One region of the Vibrio alginolyticus NBRC 15630 genome, then DNA from elsewhere that is predicted to be linked to it. Evidence: predicted binding sites of a transcription regulator. Region 1 holds the regulator's gene; each other region holds the start of a gene.
What was found. Region 1 encodes PurR, which represses purine synthesis genes. Its sites were predicted from a motif close to TNANGNAAACGTTTNCNTNA; they were not measured.

Region 1 (4,265 bases):
GACTTGGTAGCCCTCATTTTGGAAATATCCCGCAAGCTTACTACGAGTTACAACATCATCTTCTACGACTAATACGTGATAGCTCATTTACACCACTTTTCTGTCTTCTTATTATCCAAGACGTATTCTATTCATAACTAGTAACATTTCTAGTCATAGATACATTAAAACGCAAGATTTAGCGTTTTTATTGATTCAAAACAAGCTTGCCCATTGCTATTAATAAACGGTCATTTTTGACCATAAAACATAACAATTATAGTTACTGCTATTCATTTTAATTGATTACACTTAGGGGATATCCCTAATTGACTTTGTGATGCATGACTTGAAGCATCATTCAGGAGCCCAAAATGCAAGAAGTGAAAGCTTTTAATGAAAAACGCGCTGAAATTTACTGGTGGTTTTCGAGCTTGTTCGCAAAAGAACTAACAGAGAAAGAATTGGAAGCCTATCACAGTGTTGAAATTCGCAGTTTTCTCGCAGGTTTAGGTGAAAATGAGTCGCTGAAACCAGCTGTTGATAGCCTAGTTGATGCATTGAATCGGTTACAAGATCGTGAAGATGCACAACTAGAGCTTGCAGCTGACTTTTGTGAACTGTTTTTGAAGACAGAAAAATACGGCGCTCTTCCTTACGCATCCATGTACATTGGTGAATCAGGTTTACTGAATGACAAGCCAGCTGAGGAAATGGAAAAGTTGATGGCTGAATTTGGCGTTCAAGTAGACGAAAACCTAAAGGAACCTGCGGATCACTTAGCCGTTGAGCTCGACTTTCTCGGGAACATGATTATCCGCTCAAACGAGCTTGAACAAGAAAAACACATGGAAGAAGCCTTCGTTAAACAAAACGACTTTATCCAGCAACAATTGATGTCTTGGTTACCTCAGTTTTCAGACAAATGTAAACAATTCGACGAATTTGGATTTTACTCGAGTGTCGCGAAACTATTAGTTGCATTTTGTAAACTAGACAGCGCCTACCTTCTTGGTGAATAATTGCCGCCTATTTTTAGGGAGCCTGCCTATCGGGCTTCCTGTATGCCTGAAAGTGACCAATTGTAAGTAACTTGGGTATAATATTCGTTTGCCTTAACTTAGCGCAAAGACGCTTGGTTATTTAGCAGTCAAAATGTGACTTCAAATACACAAATCTCTTGCTGAAAACATTGCTAGTCAGTCCACATAGGGCTAAAATGTGAGCGCAAACGATTAAATATGATTTATATGTAAACCGCTGAAATATAGCGGTTTTTGTGTTTTCTTAACAGGTTGATGGCAATTTCTCATCAGATAGAAAAAAGATAAAATTCATCGACCGATGCTGCTACGCACCCTTTTGTCGCACTTGGATCAACCGCTGCCGAGACACTTAGCGCCAATTTTATATTGCTAGGTGTGAAACCATTAGAGCATCAGGTACATCCAATACGACATATTTCAGTAGCTCGATACAGGACACCATTTATGGCCACGATAAAAGACGTTGCTCGCTTAGCCGGCGTTTCCACTACGACAGTTTCGCACGTTATCAATAAAACGCGTTTCGTTGCAGAAGCAACGCAAGAAAAAGTAATGAAAGCCGTTGACGAGCTGAATTACGCGCCAAGTGCCGTTGCACGCAGCCTAAAATGCAACTCAACTCGTACGATTGGCATGTTAGTAACTCAATCAACTAACCTATTTTTCTCAGAAGTGATTGATGGCGTTGAGAGCTACTGTTACCGCCAAGGCTATACTCTGATTTTATGTAACACAGGCGGGATTTACGAAAAACAACGCGATTACATTCGTATGCTGGCTGAAAAGCGCGTTGATGGCATCCTAGTGATGTGTTCTGACTTAACCGAAGAACTAAAAGAGATGCTTGACCGTCATGCGGACATTCCTAAAGTGGTCATGGATTGGGGCCCAGAGAGCTCACAAGCAGACAAGATCATGGATAACTCAGAAGAAGGTGGCTACATTGCAACCAAACATCTGATTGACAATGGTCATACGGATATCGCTTGTCTAAGCGGTCATTTTGAAAAGCTTGCTTGCCAAGAGCGCATTGCAGGTTTCCGTCGCGCAATGAGTGAAGCGAACCTAGCTGTAAATGAAGACTGGATCCTTGAAGGTAACTTTGAATGTGATACGGCCGTATTAGTTGCAGATAAAATTACCGCAATGGACAAGCGCCCGACGGCGGTATTCTGTTTTAACGACACAATGGCTCTAGGCCTAATGAGCCGCTTGCAACAAAACGGGATCAAAATTCCTGAAGATATTTCAGTGATCGGCTACGACAACATCGAGCTTGCGGAATACTTCTCTCCACCGCTAACGACTATCCACCAACCTAAACGTCGTGTTGGTAAAAATGCATTCGAAATTCTACTTGAGCGTATCAAAGATAAAGAACACGAAAAACGAATTTTCGAAATGCAACCTGAGCTTGTAATTCGAAATACTGTGAAAAAAATGAACTAAATTTCACTGTATTTAACCGTGTTAAATAAGCGCTCTACAGGGGCGCTTATTTTTTTGGGAAAATTAAGCATTCTCTAATACTTCACACAGCTCTAATAACAATTGACTAACGTTAACTCCCTGTTTTATATAAATGTAATATATATTAAGAACTCCTTTTCAAAGGCCAATTTGCACCTTTCCATATGCAAAATAGAGCATTCAATCTATCATTTTTATTGAACCGAAATCACACTTTTAACGCTAAACCGTGATGTTAATTCAATATAAGAAGTATGCTCATTGTGTCACGCACAGGGCAAACCATTCGAAAGAGTGGGACGCAAAGCCTCCGGCCTGAACCATATTACGATATGGAAGGTAGCGGGGTTACCGATGGCAAGTGTGTAAGCAATGACTTTACTCTGTAATGACATTGTTTTTACGCATGTTTGCTACTCTCTCGGACCTGACTTTTGGTGGCGTAATATTAATTACACCGAGATAACAAAACATGGATAAACCGATACTCAAAGACTCTATGAAGCTATTTGAGGCACTTGGTAATATCAAGTCGCGCTCAATGTTTGGTGGCTTCGGACTATTCGCTGATGAAACAATGTTTGCACTAGTGGTAAAGAATCAGCTTCATATCAGAGCAGACCAAAAAACTTCATCTGACTTCGAGAAACAAGGGCTAAAGCCTTACGTTTATAAAAAACGTGGCTTTCCAGTCGTTACAAAGTACTACGCTATTTCCAGCGATTTATGGGAATCAAGCGAACGCTTAATCGAAGTAGCGAATCAATCATTGAAAAAGGCAAAGCTTGAGAAAGAACAGCAAGCAAGTACAAAGCCTAACCGTTTGAAAGATTTGCCTAACTTACGACTGGCTACCGAGCGCATGCTAAAAAAAGCCGGCATCGAATCCGTAGAGAAGCTTGAAGAGGAAGGTGCGCTTAACGCCTATAAAGCGATAAGAGATACGCACTCTGCAACCGTCAACATTGAGTTGCTATGGGCACTAGAAGGTGCTATCAACGGCACTCATTGGAGTGTGGTACCTCAAGCTCGCCGAGATGAGTTGATGAACGGCCTCCAATAAAAGTCGGCCTAAAAACTATCTTGTAAAACCGCAGTCTAATCTGCGGTTTTTTTGTGAAATTTTTTCGGTTTTCCTACTGTCTTATTACATATATCCCAAATTGGAATCAAAATTATGAATAAGAAACTGATATTAGGTCTCATCCTACTAGCGGCTATCGTCTTTTTAGGTATTAACTTTGGCCAGTATTTAACCTTAGAGAATGCAAAAGCCCAACAAGAAGCACTAACTACATACATCGATCAGAATTTTGTATTCTCGGCTGCGATTTACTTTTTTACCTACATTGCAATTACCGCTTTTTCTATCCCAGGAGCGGCAGTAGTCACCTTACTTGGTGCAGCCTTATTTGGTTTTTGGACAAGCTTGCTACTGGTTTCTTTCGCTAGCACTATGGGGGCAACACTGGCCTTCTTGAGCAGCCGATACTTATTGCGTGACTGGGTACAAAACAAATTCGGAAATAAACTCAACGCAATTAATCAAGGTGTCGAAAAAGACGGAGCTTTTTATCTATTTTCCTTGCGTCTAATCCCTGTATTCCCTTTCTTTCTAATCAACTTACTGATGGGCTTAACACCGATGTCTGTAGGTCGATTTTATCTCACTAGCCAAATAGGTATGCTGCCAGGCACAGCCGTATATCTGAATGCAGGTACTCAATTAGCAACAATTGAAAGCCTATCGGGCATTGTTTCACCCGCAGT
Region 2 (4,265 bases), 1.5 Mb from region 1:
GGTGTTGAGGACCGTACTCGTAAACTAATGGAAGTTACACGTCTACGTGACACGCCAATCGTAACCTTCATGAACAAACTTGACCGTGACGTTCGTGATCCAATGGAAGTATTGGATGAAGTAGAAAACGAATTGGGCATGATGTGTGCGCCAATCACATGGCCAATCGGCTGTGGTAAAGAGTTTAAAGGTGTTTACCACATTCACCGTGATGAAACGATTTTATACGAATCAGGTCACGGTCATGAGATTCAAGAAGTTCGAATCATCAAAGGTCTCGATAACCCAGAGCTTGATGAAAAAGTTGGTGCAGGCCTTGCGGAAAGTGTTCGAGAAGAGCTTGAGCTTGTTATGGGTGCTTGCCCTGAGTTTGATTTGGAAATGTTCTTAACAGGTGACCTGACGCCAGTTTACTTCGGTACTGCATTAGGTAACTTTGGTGTGGATCATATGCTAGACGGTCTAACTGAATGGGCTCCAGCGCCGAAAACTCGTCAAGCGGTTGAACGTGAAGTTGAAGCGACTGAAGAGAAGTTCTCTGGTTTCGTATTTAAGATCCAAGCGAATATGGACCCAAAACACCGCGACCGTATCGCATTCATGCGTATTGTATCGGGCACTTACACGCAAGGTATGAAGATGAACCACGTTCGTCTTGGCAAGCAAGTGAGTATCTCTGATGCAGTAACCTTTATGGCTGGTGACCGTGCACGTGCAGAACACGCTTACGCCGGTGACATCATTGGTCTACACAACCACGGCACTATTCAGATTGGTGATACCTTTACGCAAGGTGAATCACTGAAGTTCTCTGGTATTCCGAACTTCGCTCCGGAACTATTCCGTCGTATTCGCCTGAAAGATCCACTAAAGCAGAAGCAGCTTCTCAAAGGTTTGGTTCAGCTATCAGAAGAAGGTGCGGTACAGGTATTCCGTCCTCTACAGAACAACGATCTGATCGTTGGTGCCGTTGGTGTACTTCAGTTTGATGTTGTTGTGGCTCGTTTGAAGTCTGAGTATAACGTTGAAGCGATTTATGAAGGCATTAACGTTGCAACTGCGCGTTGGGTTGAGTGTGGTGATGCGAAGAAACTGGATGAGTTCCAACGCAAGAATCAAGCGAACTTAGCATTGGATGGTGGTGATAACCTAACGTATATCGCTCCAACAATGGTTAACTTAAACTTAGCGAAAGAGCGTTTTCCTGACGTTGATTTCCGTGCGACACGTGAGCACTAATTTGCGCGGTTAGGGTAAGCCGTAACGCAAGCTAGATTTTAAAACGCCCTTGGCTATAAACTTAGCCAAGGGCGTTTTTATATAAGGATAAGATATGAATTGGTTTAAACGTGGGCTAAAGCGTTACGACAACTGGTGTAAAGAGATGGGGTTAACTCCCGATCAGAAACGCAGTTGTGTCCCATATCGAAAAGACCCAGCCCATCAAACTGAAGAGAAGAGTGAAGCCCAACCATCCTCTGATTTTCTGCCCGCAGATACAGATAAAAAGCGTCAAGATGAAGCTCTTTGATACGCACTGCCACTTTGATTTTGATGTGTTTCAAGATGACTTTGCACATCAACTTGAGCTTGCTCAAACGCAAGGCGTCGCAAGAATTTTGATTCCTTCCGTCGGTCCGCAAAACTGGGCTCGTATTCAAACTTTGGTAGAGCAACATGCCAATTTGTATTATGCGCTCGGCTTTCATCCGTATTTTCTTGAAGATAACGTTGAGCAGTACCTTACAGAGCTAGAAGGCTATCTAAATCAAAAAGGGCAGCAGTGCGTGGCAATAGGAGAGTGTGGTTTAGATTTTGCCATTGATGTTGATCCACAGTTGCAAGAAAAGATACTTGAAGTTCAATTTGAGCTGGCTAGACGCTTCGAACTCCCAGTTATTTTACATAGCCGAAAAGCGCACAATCGCCTCATTCAAATGGTGAAAGCGGCGAATCTCCCTAGAGGTGGTGTGCTACACGCTTTTTCTGGGAGTTATCAGCAAGCCATGGAGTGGGTCAAATTAGGTTTTTTTATCGGTGTAGGAGGAACGATTACCTACCCAAGAGCCAAGAAAACACGCGACGCAATTCAAAAATTACCACTCGAAAACCTAGTAATCGAAACAGACGCACCAGATATGCCTATACTTGGATATCAAGGGGAGTCAAATCACCCAGCCAAACTCATTCACGTCTTTAATGAGCTCGTAGAGTTGCATAACGGCCGAAAGCAATCGATTGCCTCTCAACTGTGGAAAAATAGCAATTTTGCTTTCTCGATATGTGAATAAAATCTAAAGATGTGGTTTGAAATCGAAAACGTTTTCCTGCTTATTGTGAATTAACTCACAAAGCTGGTTGAATCAATCATGAATCTTATAGGAAAGTGTGAGGCTGGCATTACTTTAATTGATTCTGCATGAGTATAATTGCCCCCGCTTTATAGCTCCATTTTGTAACACGCCAATAAATAACTTATAAGGAAGTCATAAACTATGAGCCTGTTTATGAGCCTAATCGGTATGGTAGTGCTTCTTGCGATTGCAGTGGCATTTTCTAACAACCGAAAAGCTATCAACTTTAGAACTGTGGGTGGCGCATTCGCTATCCAATTCGCATTAGGTGCATTTGTTCTGTATGTACCTTGGGGCCGTGATCTACTAAACGGTTTCTCTTCAGGTGTTTCTAACGTTATCAACTACGGTAACGATGGTTCATCATTCCTGTTCGGTGGTCTTGTTTCTGACAAGATGTTCGAAGTATTCGGCGGCGGCGGTTTCATCTTCGCATTCCGTGTTCTTCCTACACTGATCTTCTTCTCTGCACTGATTTCAGTTCTTTACTACATTGGCGTTATGCAATGGGTTATCAAGATTCTTGGTGGCGCACTACAAAAAGCGCTAGGCACTTCGCGTGCGGAATCAATGTCAGCGGCAGCTAACATCTTCGTAGGTCAAACTGAGGCACCTCTAGTTGTTCGCCCATTCGTTCCAAAAATGACTCAATCAGAGCTATTCGCGGTAATGTGTGGTGGTCTAGCTTCTGTTGCTGGTGGTGTACTAGCTGGTTACGCATCTATGGGTGTTCCACTAGAGTACCTAGTTGCGGCATCATTCATGGCAGCACCAGGTGGTCTACTGTTCGCTAAAATCCTTCACCCAGAGACTGACCAGCCTCACGAAAGTATCGAAGAAGCGATGGACGGCGGTGACGACAAACCAGTTAACGTAATCGACGCAGCTGCGGGCGGTGCGGCTTCTGGTCTACAACTTGCGCTTAACGTAGGTGCAATGCTAATCGCATTCGTTGGTCTAATCGCGCTAATCAACGGTATGCTAGGTGGCATCGGTGGTTGGTTCGGCATGCCAGAACTAACACTAGAGCTAATCCTAGGTTACGCGTTCTCTCCACTAGCATTCCTAATCGGTGTTCCATGGGCAGAAGCTGTAACAGCTGGTTCATTCATCGGTCAGAAAATCGTAGTGAACGAATTCGTTGCTTACTTGAACTTCACACCATACCTAGGTGAAAACGCTCAAGTAATCGCGGCAACTGGTGAAGTAATGTCTGAGAAGACAACAGCTATCATCTCATTCGCACTATGTGGTTTCGCGAACCTTTCTTCTATCGCGATTCTACTTGGTGGTTTAGGTAGCCTTGCACCAAACCGTCGTAGTGACATCGCTCGCATGGGTGTTAAAGCAGTTCTTGCAGGTACGTTGTCTAACCTTATGGCAGCGACAATTGCAGGCTTCTGCTTAAGCCTTGCAGCACTATAATTAGAATCGGTTCTTAATATATAGACGCCGTTTTACATCATGCCCTGTAGCAAGAGATTGCTGCGGGGCATTTTTCGTTTTTCGGGCTCCAAAATTTCATCGGGTGTTTGCCTTAGTCGAGGTATTACGCAGTCAATGGAATAGGGGCTAGGAAATTTTGAGATACAAACCGTTTGCGCTCTATTTGGTGCTACAGTTTTGCGGTGAAACTCTATAATGTATTAATCACAGGATAGTGGTTAAGCTTGATTCTTAATCACGTAATGAATATTACATAATCGATGGGCAAATGAATTGCCCTGCAATATCAGATCTAATAGGCGTTTTGCTTTGTGATGTGATATTAAAGACACCGCAATCATAGATTGTTGTGCCATAGGCCAAACTGGTACTGTGCGGTGACAAGGATAGCAATTGGCATATGATAAATTTTCGCTGTATATGCCGAGTCTTCAGGGAACCAAGTCCGTTCATTAATAGACTGTT
Region 3 (4,265 bases), 400 kb from region 1:
GAGTTGTGAGGGCTAGCAAACACCTACAACGTGGTAGATGTTTGCTTGGACGCACTAGTGATTGACTAAATGTACAAAAACACGATTACGTGAACTTACTTTCTTTTTCATACATGTCAGTTTACGTTTACGTCGGATAGCAGCTACTGTGTTATTTAAACGCTTTGACTGCACTCTACGTCTTCTCATATTCAAAACCTCCTGCAGACAAGACTTTTACCAGTAAAGTGCGGCTCATCGATGCTTGGCAATAGGCTCGATAATCGCACTAAACATTGTATGGTTTAAACGTTCTTCATTTGACTTCTGCATTGCACAGAGCCAGCAAACAATTTCAATACGATGCTTAATAATAGGAGTGACGTTATTTCGGCAGAGTGTAGCCGAAAGCGCCGCTTCATCAAGTGAGCTAAACCATGTGGTTGTAAAGTAATCTGTTACAAAGCAATCAGTTTTACTAACGATGAAGAAAAGGCGACCAACCAAAGGAATGGTTGAGTGTGGTTGGTGTCACTCAGAATATTGGAGTCTAGATAAGTTTTCGTTAGGACTCAACAAAAATGACGAGCTTCATAGGCTCGTCATTTTTTAGTTTACCGCGGGTTTATTCTTCAATGCTTTCTTGTTCGGTGTCTTCTTCAACCGTGACGTCAGAAGCGCCAGAGACTTGTTCTACGACGGTCTCTACTGCGCCCGATATCAAAATGTCGGGGTTGAGCGGCGGAATCACTTGCAAGTCATCGCTATTCTCATCAATCGCTGGCTGTTGGCTGACATGACCAATGATGGATTGGTAGTAACGTCGAATATTTTCTACGTAATTACGCGCTTCATCGCCTCTGGCGTACCCATAGCGAGTTTGGCTGTAATAGCGCTTCTGACGCAGTAAAGGCAGCCTATCTTTTACATCGGCCCAAGCGTTCGGATCGCCACCTTGTGCTTTGGTGAGTCGTCGTGCGTCCATCATGTGGCCGTAACCAATATTGTATGAAGCTAACGCAAACCATATTTTTTCATGCTCGTTGATGCTATCAGGCACGCGACCTACAATGCGACGTAAGTACTCGACACCACCACGAACAGATTGCTCAGGGTCTAAACGGTTTGTTACCCCGACGCTTTTCGCTGTTGGCAGAGTAAGCATCATCATCCCCCTAACACCCGTTGGCGATTTTGCTGTTGGTTTCCAATGTGACTCTTGATAAGCCAATGCTGCAATTAAGCGCCAGTCGAACTCTTCGCTGTATTTTTGGAATAAAGGTGCCCATTTAGGCAATTTGTCATCCAGAGCTCGAATGAATGCGCGAGTATCAACGTAGTCAAATGCTTCAATATGACCAATGTACTTTTCTTCGAGGGTGGACAGTTCTCCTGATTGTTTGATGTTACCGAAAAACTCTATCAGCATCGCATACAAACTTTCGTCTTCAGAGCGTCGAGTAAACCAAGATACTGGTTGATCTTCTGTAAGTTCAAACGCGAGCGCAAGATCGGGGTAAAGGCGTTGAGCAAGGGAAAGTTCCACCGAATCAGTCACAGTAAAACGTAACTCACCCGTCGATACGTATTTGAGTAAGTCTCTCGTGTCAGCATCACCAACAATTTCAAACTGAAGTTCTGGATACTGCTTCTTTAACGCTGTTAGGGTCGGAACATATTGCGATTGTTCAACGATCTTTAATGTTTGAGCGCCTGCATTTGTATCTTCGTCGGACTCGTCGTCTTTCGAGGCTTGGTATTCAATGAGTTGTTCGATATCACGTGGTCGAAGTTGCCCTTTTTTATATACCACTTGTTGGCTTACATAATAATAGGCAGGGCCTGGTCTAAATCGTTTGACTGCTTGTGACGTTTGATTTAAACCCGTAGCGATGATATCGATATCTCCTTTCTTAAGAGCAGGAAAAAGCTCAGCCTGGCGAAAGGCTGGTTTAATCTCGAGTTTGACGCCGAGCTGCTCCGCAAACTGACGCGCCAATTCGTAATCCAACCCTGCGGGACCATCGGGACCTATGTAGTAGGAAAGCTGATTGTTTAGCGTGCCAACACGAAGCACACCACGTTCTTGAATTTTTTCAAATTCACTTTTGGGCTCCGACTCAATCTGGCAAGCAGAGAGTAAAAGAACAGAAACTAAAATTAGAGCACTGCGCTTGAGCCGGTTGAAGTGACTTATTTGCATTAATAGGTACATCTTGGAAAATTTCTATTTGCCTTTATATCAAAGCGAGCTCATGGGGCAAAGTGAATCACACACTTATAACGTGACATTGTGTGTTTTATCGACATTTTAGTTGTAATTCAAATTTGACAAAAAAAATGACGCAAACGGTTGCTTTTGGTGTTACATCACAAAAACAATTACTATATAATGCGCTCGCAATGACGAGGTGGAATCGGCATAGGTTCGACAGGGCTTATTTTAAGTGTCTGAATTTATTCCAATATCACCTTAATCAATTGCATAAGAGACCTAAGCACATGAGAATTTTGCGTGGCTCCCCAGCTCTTTCTGAGTTTCGTGTTAATAAACTACTGGAACTTTGTCGTGAACAAGATCTGCCTGTAACTGGCATTTATGCCGAGTTTATGCACTTTGCCGATCTAAAGTCAGACCTTGATGACCAAGAGTTAGAAAAACTTGAAAAGTTACTAACTTACGGCCCAACCATCGAAGAGCATGAGCCTGAAGGTCTTCTACTTCTTGTCACGCCTCGTCCTGGCACTATCTCGCCTTGGTCTTCTAAATCTACCGATATCGCTGTTAACTGTGGTCTGGATAAAGTGAAACGTCTAGAGCGTGGTACGGCTTATTATGTCGAATCTTCAGTTGTTCTATCAGAAGCTCAAGCTGACGCTGTTAAAGCGTTAATTCACGACCGTATGATGGAAACAGTATTCACAGAATTTGAAGCCGCATCAGCATTATTTACTGTTGCAGAGCCTAAGCCTGTCGCACATGTTGATATCTTAGCTGGCGGTCGTCTTGCGCTTGAAGAGGCAAACGTTTCCCTTGGCTTGGCACTCGCAGAAGATGAAATTGATTACTTGGTAGAGAACTTTACTAAGCTTGGGCGTAACCCAAACGACATTGAATTGATGATGTTTGCTCAGGCGAACTCAGAGCATTGTCGCCACAAAATTTTTAACGCAGATTGGACTATCGACGGGGTAGATCAACCTAAGTCTTTGTTCAAAATGATCAAAAACACTTTTGAAACGACACCTGACTATGTGCTGTCTGCATACAAAGACAACGCAGCCGTTATGACAGGTTCTAAAGCGGGGCGTTTTTTCCCTGACCCTAAATCTCGTCAATACACGTACCACCATGAAGATACGCACATCTTGATGAAGGTAGAAACGCACAACCACCCAACGGCAATCTCTCCGTGGCCGGGCGCATCGACTGGCTCAGGCGGTGAAATTCGTGACGAAGGCGCGACGGGTATCGGCGGTAAGCCAAAAGCGGGTCTGGTTGGTTTTACAACCTCTAACTTACGTATTCCTGGTTTTGAACAGCCATGGGAAACCGACTTCGGCAAGCCGGGTCGTATTGTGAATGCGTTAGACATCATGCTTGAAGGTCCTCTTGGCGGCGCGGCATTCAACAACGAATTTGGTCGTCCAAATCTATTGGGTTACTTCCGTACTTACGAAGAAAAAGTCACTTCTCATGCGGGTGAAGAAATTCGTGGTTACCACAAACCAATCATGATTGCTGGTGGTATGGGTAACATCCGCGATGAACACGTACAGAAGAAAGAGATCCCTGTAGGTGCGAGCCTAATCGTACTTGGTGGTCCGGCAATGAACATCGGTCTTGGTGGTGGTGCGGCATCTTCCATGGCATCTGGTCAGTCAGCAGAAGATCTGGACTTCGCTTCGGTACAGCGTGAAAACCCAGAGATGGAACGTCGCTGTCAGGAAGTGATCGACCGTTGTTGGCAGTTAGGCGACGATAACCCAATCGCATTTATCCACGATGTGGGTGCAGGCGGTATCTCTAACGCATTGCCTGAACTTGTCGACGACGGTGAGCGTGGCGGTAAGTTCCAATTACGCGATGTACCAAACGATGAGCCGGGCATGAGCCCACTGGAAATCTGGTGTAACGAATCACAGGAACGTTACGTTCTAGCGGTAGCGCCAGAAAACATGGAAGCATTCGACGCAATCTGTAAGCGTGAACGCGCACCGTATGCAGTGGTGGGTGTAGCGACAGAAGAGCGTCATCTAACGCTAGAAGATTCTCACTTCGACAA
Region 4 (4,265 bases), 340 kb from region 1:
GGCTCAGTGCCAACCTTTTTTGTATCTGTCAAATGATGATAAAAAGCCATTCTACCTCCGTCATTCTGAACAGCGAGGAACGAGCGTGATTGAGAATCAGTTTCCAACGTACTGATGATTTTTTGGGAAACGCTGAGTAAAAGAGTGTGCCTCAACAAGATTCCTGCTCTCGCCTAGGCTCGTCGGAATGACGCGGTTTGGATATATTGAAAGGGACAGTGTTGGTAGCCATCTCCTTATCACACACTCTTCGCTATATCTCATTCCAAACGCCAGACAAACAAAAAGGCCCTCAATTGAGGACCTTTAGTATATCAATGTTCAAAATAGATGAGTCGAGTTCTAGGAGAACACACGGAGTTTGCACGAGCAAGTGAGTATGTTCGACACCGGAATTGACTCATTCTATGAAGAATAGTTAGGCGTAAACCGGTAGACGCTTACAAATTTCGAGCACTTTCTGTTTAGTCGCTTCGATAACTTCTTCGTTGCCGATGTTATCTAGAACGTCACACATCCAGTTTGCTAGCTCTTTTGCATCTTCTTCAGTGAAGCCACGGCGAGTGATCGCTGGCGTACCTACACGGATACCAGACGTTACGAATGGGCTGCGTGGGTCATTTGGTACTGAGTTCTTGTTTACAGTGATGTTTGCTGCACCTAGTGCCGCGTCTGCGTCTTTACCAGTGATATCTTTGTCGATTAGGTCAACAAGGAACAAGTGGTTTTCTGTACCGTTAGATACGATTTTGTAGCCACGCTCTTGGAACTGACCAACCATTGCTTTTGCGTTTTTCACTACGCGAGCTTGATAAGCTTTGAACTCTGGCTCCATCGCTTCTTTGAACGCTACTGCTTTACCAGCGATAACGTGCATTAGAGGGCCACCTTGACCACCAGGGAACACTGCTGAGTTCAATTTCTTGTACATATCTTCGCCAGCATTTGACAAGATAAGACCACCGCGAGGACCTGCTAGTGTTTTGTGCGTCGTTGTTGTGACCACGTGAGCATGCGGTACTGGTGTTGGGTATTCACCGGCGGCGATAAGACCAGCTACGTGCGCCATATCAACAAATAAGTAAGCACCTGCTTTGTCAGCGATTTCACGCATGCGTTTCCAATCAACGATTTGCGAGTAAGCAGAGAAACCACCGATGATCATCTTAGGTTTGTGTTCAAGTGCTAGCTGTTCCATCTCGTCGTAGTTGATTTGACCAGCTTCATCGATACCGTAAGGGATAACGTTGTAGTGCTTACCCGAGAAGTTTACTGGTGAACCGTGAGTTAGGTGACCACCGTGTGCTAGGCTCATGCCTAAAACTGTATCGCCAGGGTTAAGAAGCGCCATGTAAACTGCGCTGTTTGCTTGAGAACCTGAGTGAGGCTGTACGTTAGCGTACTCACAACCAAATAGTTGGCATGCACGCTCAATTGCTAGTGCTTCAGCTTTATCTACGTACTCACAACCGCCGTAGTAACGCTTACCTGGGTAGCCTTCAGCGTATTTGTTCGTTAGCTGAGAACCTTGCGCTTCCATTACACGTGGGCTTGTGTAGTTTTCAGAAGCGATAAGTTCAATGTGTTCTTCCTGGCGAAGAGTTTCTTCCTGGATAGCTGCGAACAGTTCCGCATCGTAATCTGCGATGTTCATATCACGCTTAAGCATCTGTATCTCCTGACTCAGATTAGTACTGAAAGTTGCAAAAAAACTGTTGAATGACCCGACGCAAACGTTTTCGTCACCCTAATGGCGCGCATTCTACATAATTTGATTTAGGTCATAAAGAGAAATTTACAATTTTTCTCATGCAGTTTTTTCATGATGACAAGCAATGTTTATCATGCCAGCATTGCAATCGCATAACGACAATCTATTGCCTGTCAAATTTGTGCTTTACACCCTGTAAAACAGCAATTACATAGGTTTACCGTAAATTTTACCCTCTAGCTACCGAAAAGATCATCTTTTTACTACTATGCACGCCTTATTTATCACTAATGACTGCAATATTGATGGAAAAACACTCATTAAAAGAAGACTGGATAGCGATTCTCACGGGTACCTTTTTAGTAGCTCAAGGCGTTTTCTTTCTCCAATCCGCGAGCCTTCTAACGGGAGGCACGACTGGATTGGCTCTGCTTATTAGCCAATTTACACCTTTTACCTTTGGTGTGCTGTACTTTTTAGCAAACAGTCCTTTTTACTTACTAGCATGGAAACGCTTCGGCCGTCATTTCGCCATTAATAGTGCCATTTCTGGCGCGTTGGTTTCTATCTTTGCCGATCATCTTTATTTGCTAATCTCGCTCGAATCGGTAAATGAAGTTTATTGCGCCATCGCAGGCGGGCTTTTAATGGGGCTCGGTATGCTGATCCTATTCCGACATCGCTCCAGCTTGGGTGGCTTTAACGTGCTGTGTTTGTTTATCCAAGACAAATTTGGCATTTCAGTTGGCAAAAGCCAAATGGCAATCGATGCATGTATCCTATTTGCTTCATTCTTCTTTGTCACACCAGAAGTGATTGGCCTTTCAATTTTGGGGGCGTTTGCACTCAATCTCGTGTTAGCGATGAACCACAAACCGCACCGCTATTCCGTGACCTACGGTTCATAAATTTTTGATAATGATTGAAGCGCGATTTATAAGATTTCGCGCTCCAATCGCTATATAATACTTCGCGATTTCCAAATAGATCGGTACGGTATGCGCGACTTTCTGCAACAAGCTAAACAGACTCACAGTTATATTGCGATTGGAGAGCTGATCTATAACCCGAAGACACAGACCCTTCATCAAGATGTTATCGCGATTGATCTTGAACCTCGCACCATTGAATTATTAGAACTGCTGTTAACAAGCGTTGGCCACCCACTCTCTGCTGACACCATTATTGAAACCATTTGGCAGAGCAAGTTCATCTCTAAGAATGTGCTCACGAACCGCATTAGCACCTTACGTGCCCTGCTACAGCAGTACTTACCCGAATACGATGCCGCTAAGCTTTTAGTCACTTACCCCCGCAAAGGCTACTTTCTTAACCCTGCCAATATTCGTTTGGTGCCACCAGCGAAAAGCCATCGACGCGTTATCCCAACTCAGGTTGCGAGGAATAAGAACTTCAAGCTGATTTTTGCTTATAGCTTGTGTGCCATACTTGCAGTTTGTAGCGTGACGCTCGCAAGCTTGTTATGGCAACGCCAAGAAATCTCAACACAACAAACACGTCATCAACTACTGATTCCCAAAGTCGAGCTACTACTCAACCGTGTCGATTCAATCGGCTCTCAGGCGCGAAAATACCGCATACTGGTCAAAGCCATCTTGCTGCAACAACAGGTCGAATATCCATACACCGACATCGCCAACCAAGATGCTCCCAGTTACTTTCTTGATCCTATCGGTCATGCGCCATATTTCCCTGGCGCACGAAACATGCAGACCAGCGACTACGAGCTCAATATCGAGTTAAAAGACGGCACAAAACAGGGCATCTTGAAAGCGCAGATGAACCTTATTTATCCTGCGACGGGCAAGCTAGCGTTTCGCAATGAGTACACACTGCGTTTATCTGACTTACAATCGGATATTTTCCAAATGCACTCGGATGTCGCGCAATACTTCAATCTGCCTGCACCTTCGGCAAGTACGTGGCAGCTTTCGGATATTCACAAAAAAATGTTATTCGAGAATGCCTTTTCTAGCCAACCTCTCCGACAATCTGATGAGTTTGCGGCTATAACAACGGCAAGACATCTCGCCTTATACGAGCACGAACATCAAAAGCTGGAAGCGTATTTAACTCAAGTACAATCGTCGTTTGATGTTTTGCCAGATGAGCTGAGCCTCTGGTTAGGTCTATTGCATTTCAAATTAGGTAACTTAGACAGGGCAAAAGCTCTGTTAACGACACCAGATGGCGACTCACGTATCCAAAACGCACTGATTTATACCTTTGTGTCTCACATTGCTTATAAGCAGAACAAACTTGAACAGTTCCGTCTCAACTACATGGAATCACTGGTGGCGCTGCTGCGCGTTTTACCTTCCGAAACCTTGTTTGAGCGTCTTTCTCAATCTGAATCAAAAGAGACTTGCCTCCAACCGTGGAAAACGTTGCATGTTAGTGTGACCGATCAAGAAATCATAAGCCGATGGAAAGCGCTCATTAACGAGTATTGCACTAACGTAGCCAACGAAATAACCCCAAACAAAACAAAGACCTAAATATAAAATTAAGCTTTCATTAACCCCTGTTAGCT

Region 2: a site for PurR is predicted at 2,312-2,331, ahead of N646_RS07360 (NupC/NupG family nucleoside CNT transporter). Genes of this name have one in related genera too.
Region 3: a site for PurR is predicted at 2,321-2,340, ahead of purL (phosphoribosylformylglycinamidine synthase). Genes of this name have one in related genera too.
Region 4: a site for PurR is predicted at 1,726-1,745, ahead of glyA (serine hydroxymethyltransferase). Genes of this name have one in related genera too.

Annotation. Positions count from the first base shown of each region.
Region 1 covers NC_022349.1:107,364-111,628, reverse strand. Annotated here, with positions in the region: gene torR (two-component system response regulator TorR) at 1-87, opposite strand, end outside; gene torD (molecular chaperone TorD) at 354-1,001, shown strand; gene purR (HTH-type transcriptional repressor PurR) at 1,470-2,474, shown strand; cyclic di-GMP riboswitch class I at 2,762-2,851, shown strand; gene N646_RS00455 (TfoX/Sxy family DNA transformation protein) at 2,968-3,558, shown strand; gene N646_RS00450 (TVP38/TMEM64 family protein) at 3,673-4,265, shown strand, end outside.
Region 2 covers NC_022349.1:1,629,172-1,633,436, reverse strand. Annotated here, with positions in the region: gene prfC (peptide chain release factor 3) at 1-1,239, shown strand, start outside; gene N646_RS07370 (DUF5363 family protein) at 1,334-1,531, shown strand; gene N646_RS07365 (TatD family hydrolase) at 1,518-2,291, shown strand; gene N646_RS07360 (NupC/NupG family nucleoside CNT transporter) at 2,496-3,779, shown strand; gene N646_RS25060 (hypothetical protein) at 4,138-4,265, opposite strand, start outside.
Region 3 covers NC_022349.1:3,046,528-3,050,792, forward strand. Annotated here, with positions in the region: gene tadA (tRNA adenosine(34) deaminase TadA) at 1-16, shown strand, start outside; gene mltF (membrane-bound lytic murein transglycosylase MltF) at 605-2,182, opposite strand; gene purL (phosphoribosylformylglycinamidine synthase) at 2,482-4,265, shown strand, end outside.
Region 4 covers NC_022349.1:3,103,592-3,107,856, reverse strand. Annotated here, with positions in the region: gene glyA (serine hydroxymethyltransferase) at 419-1,669, opposite strand; gene N646_RS14255 (YitT family protein) at 2,017-2,619, shown strand; gene N646_RS14250 (winged helix-turn-helix domain-containing protein) at 2,710-4,230, shown strand.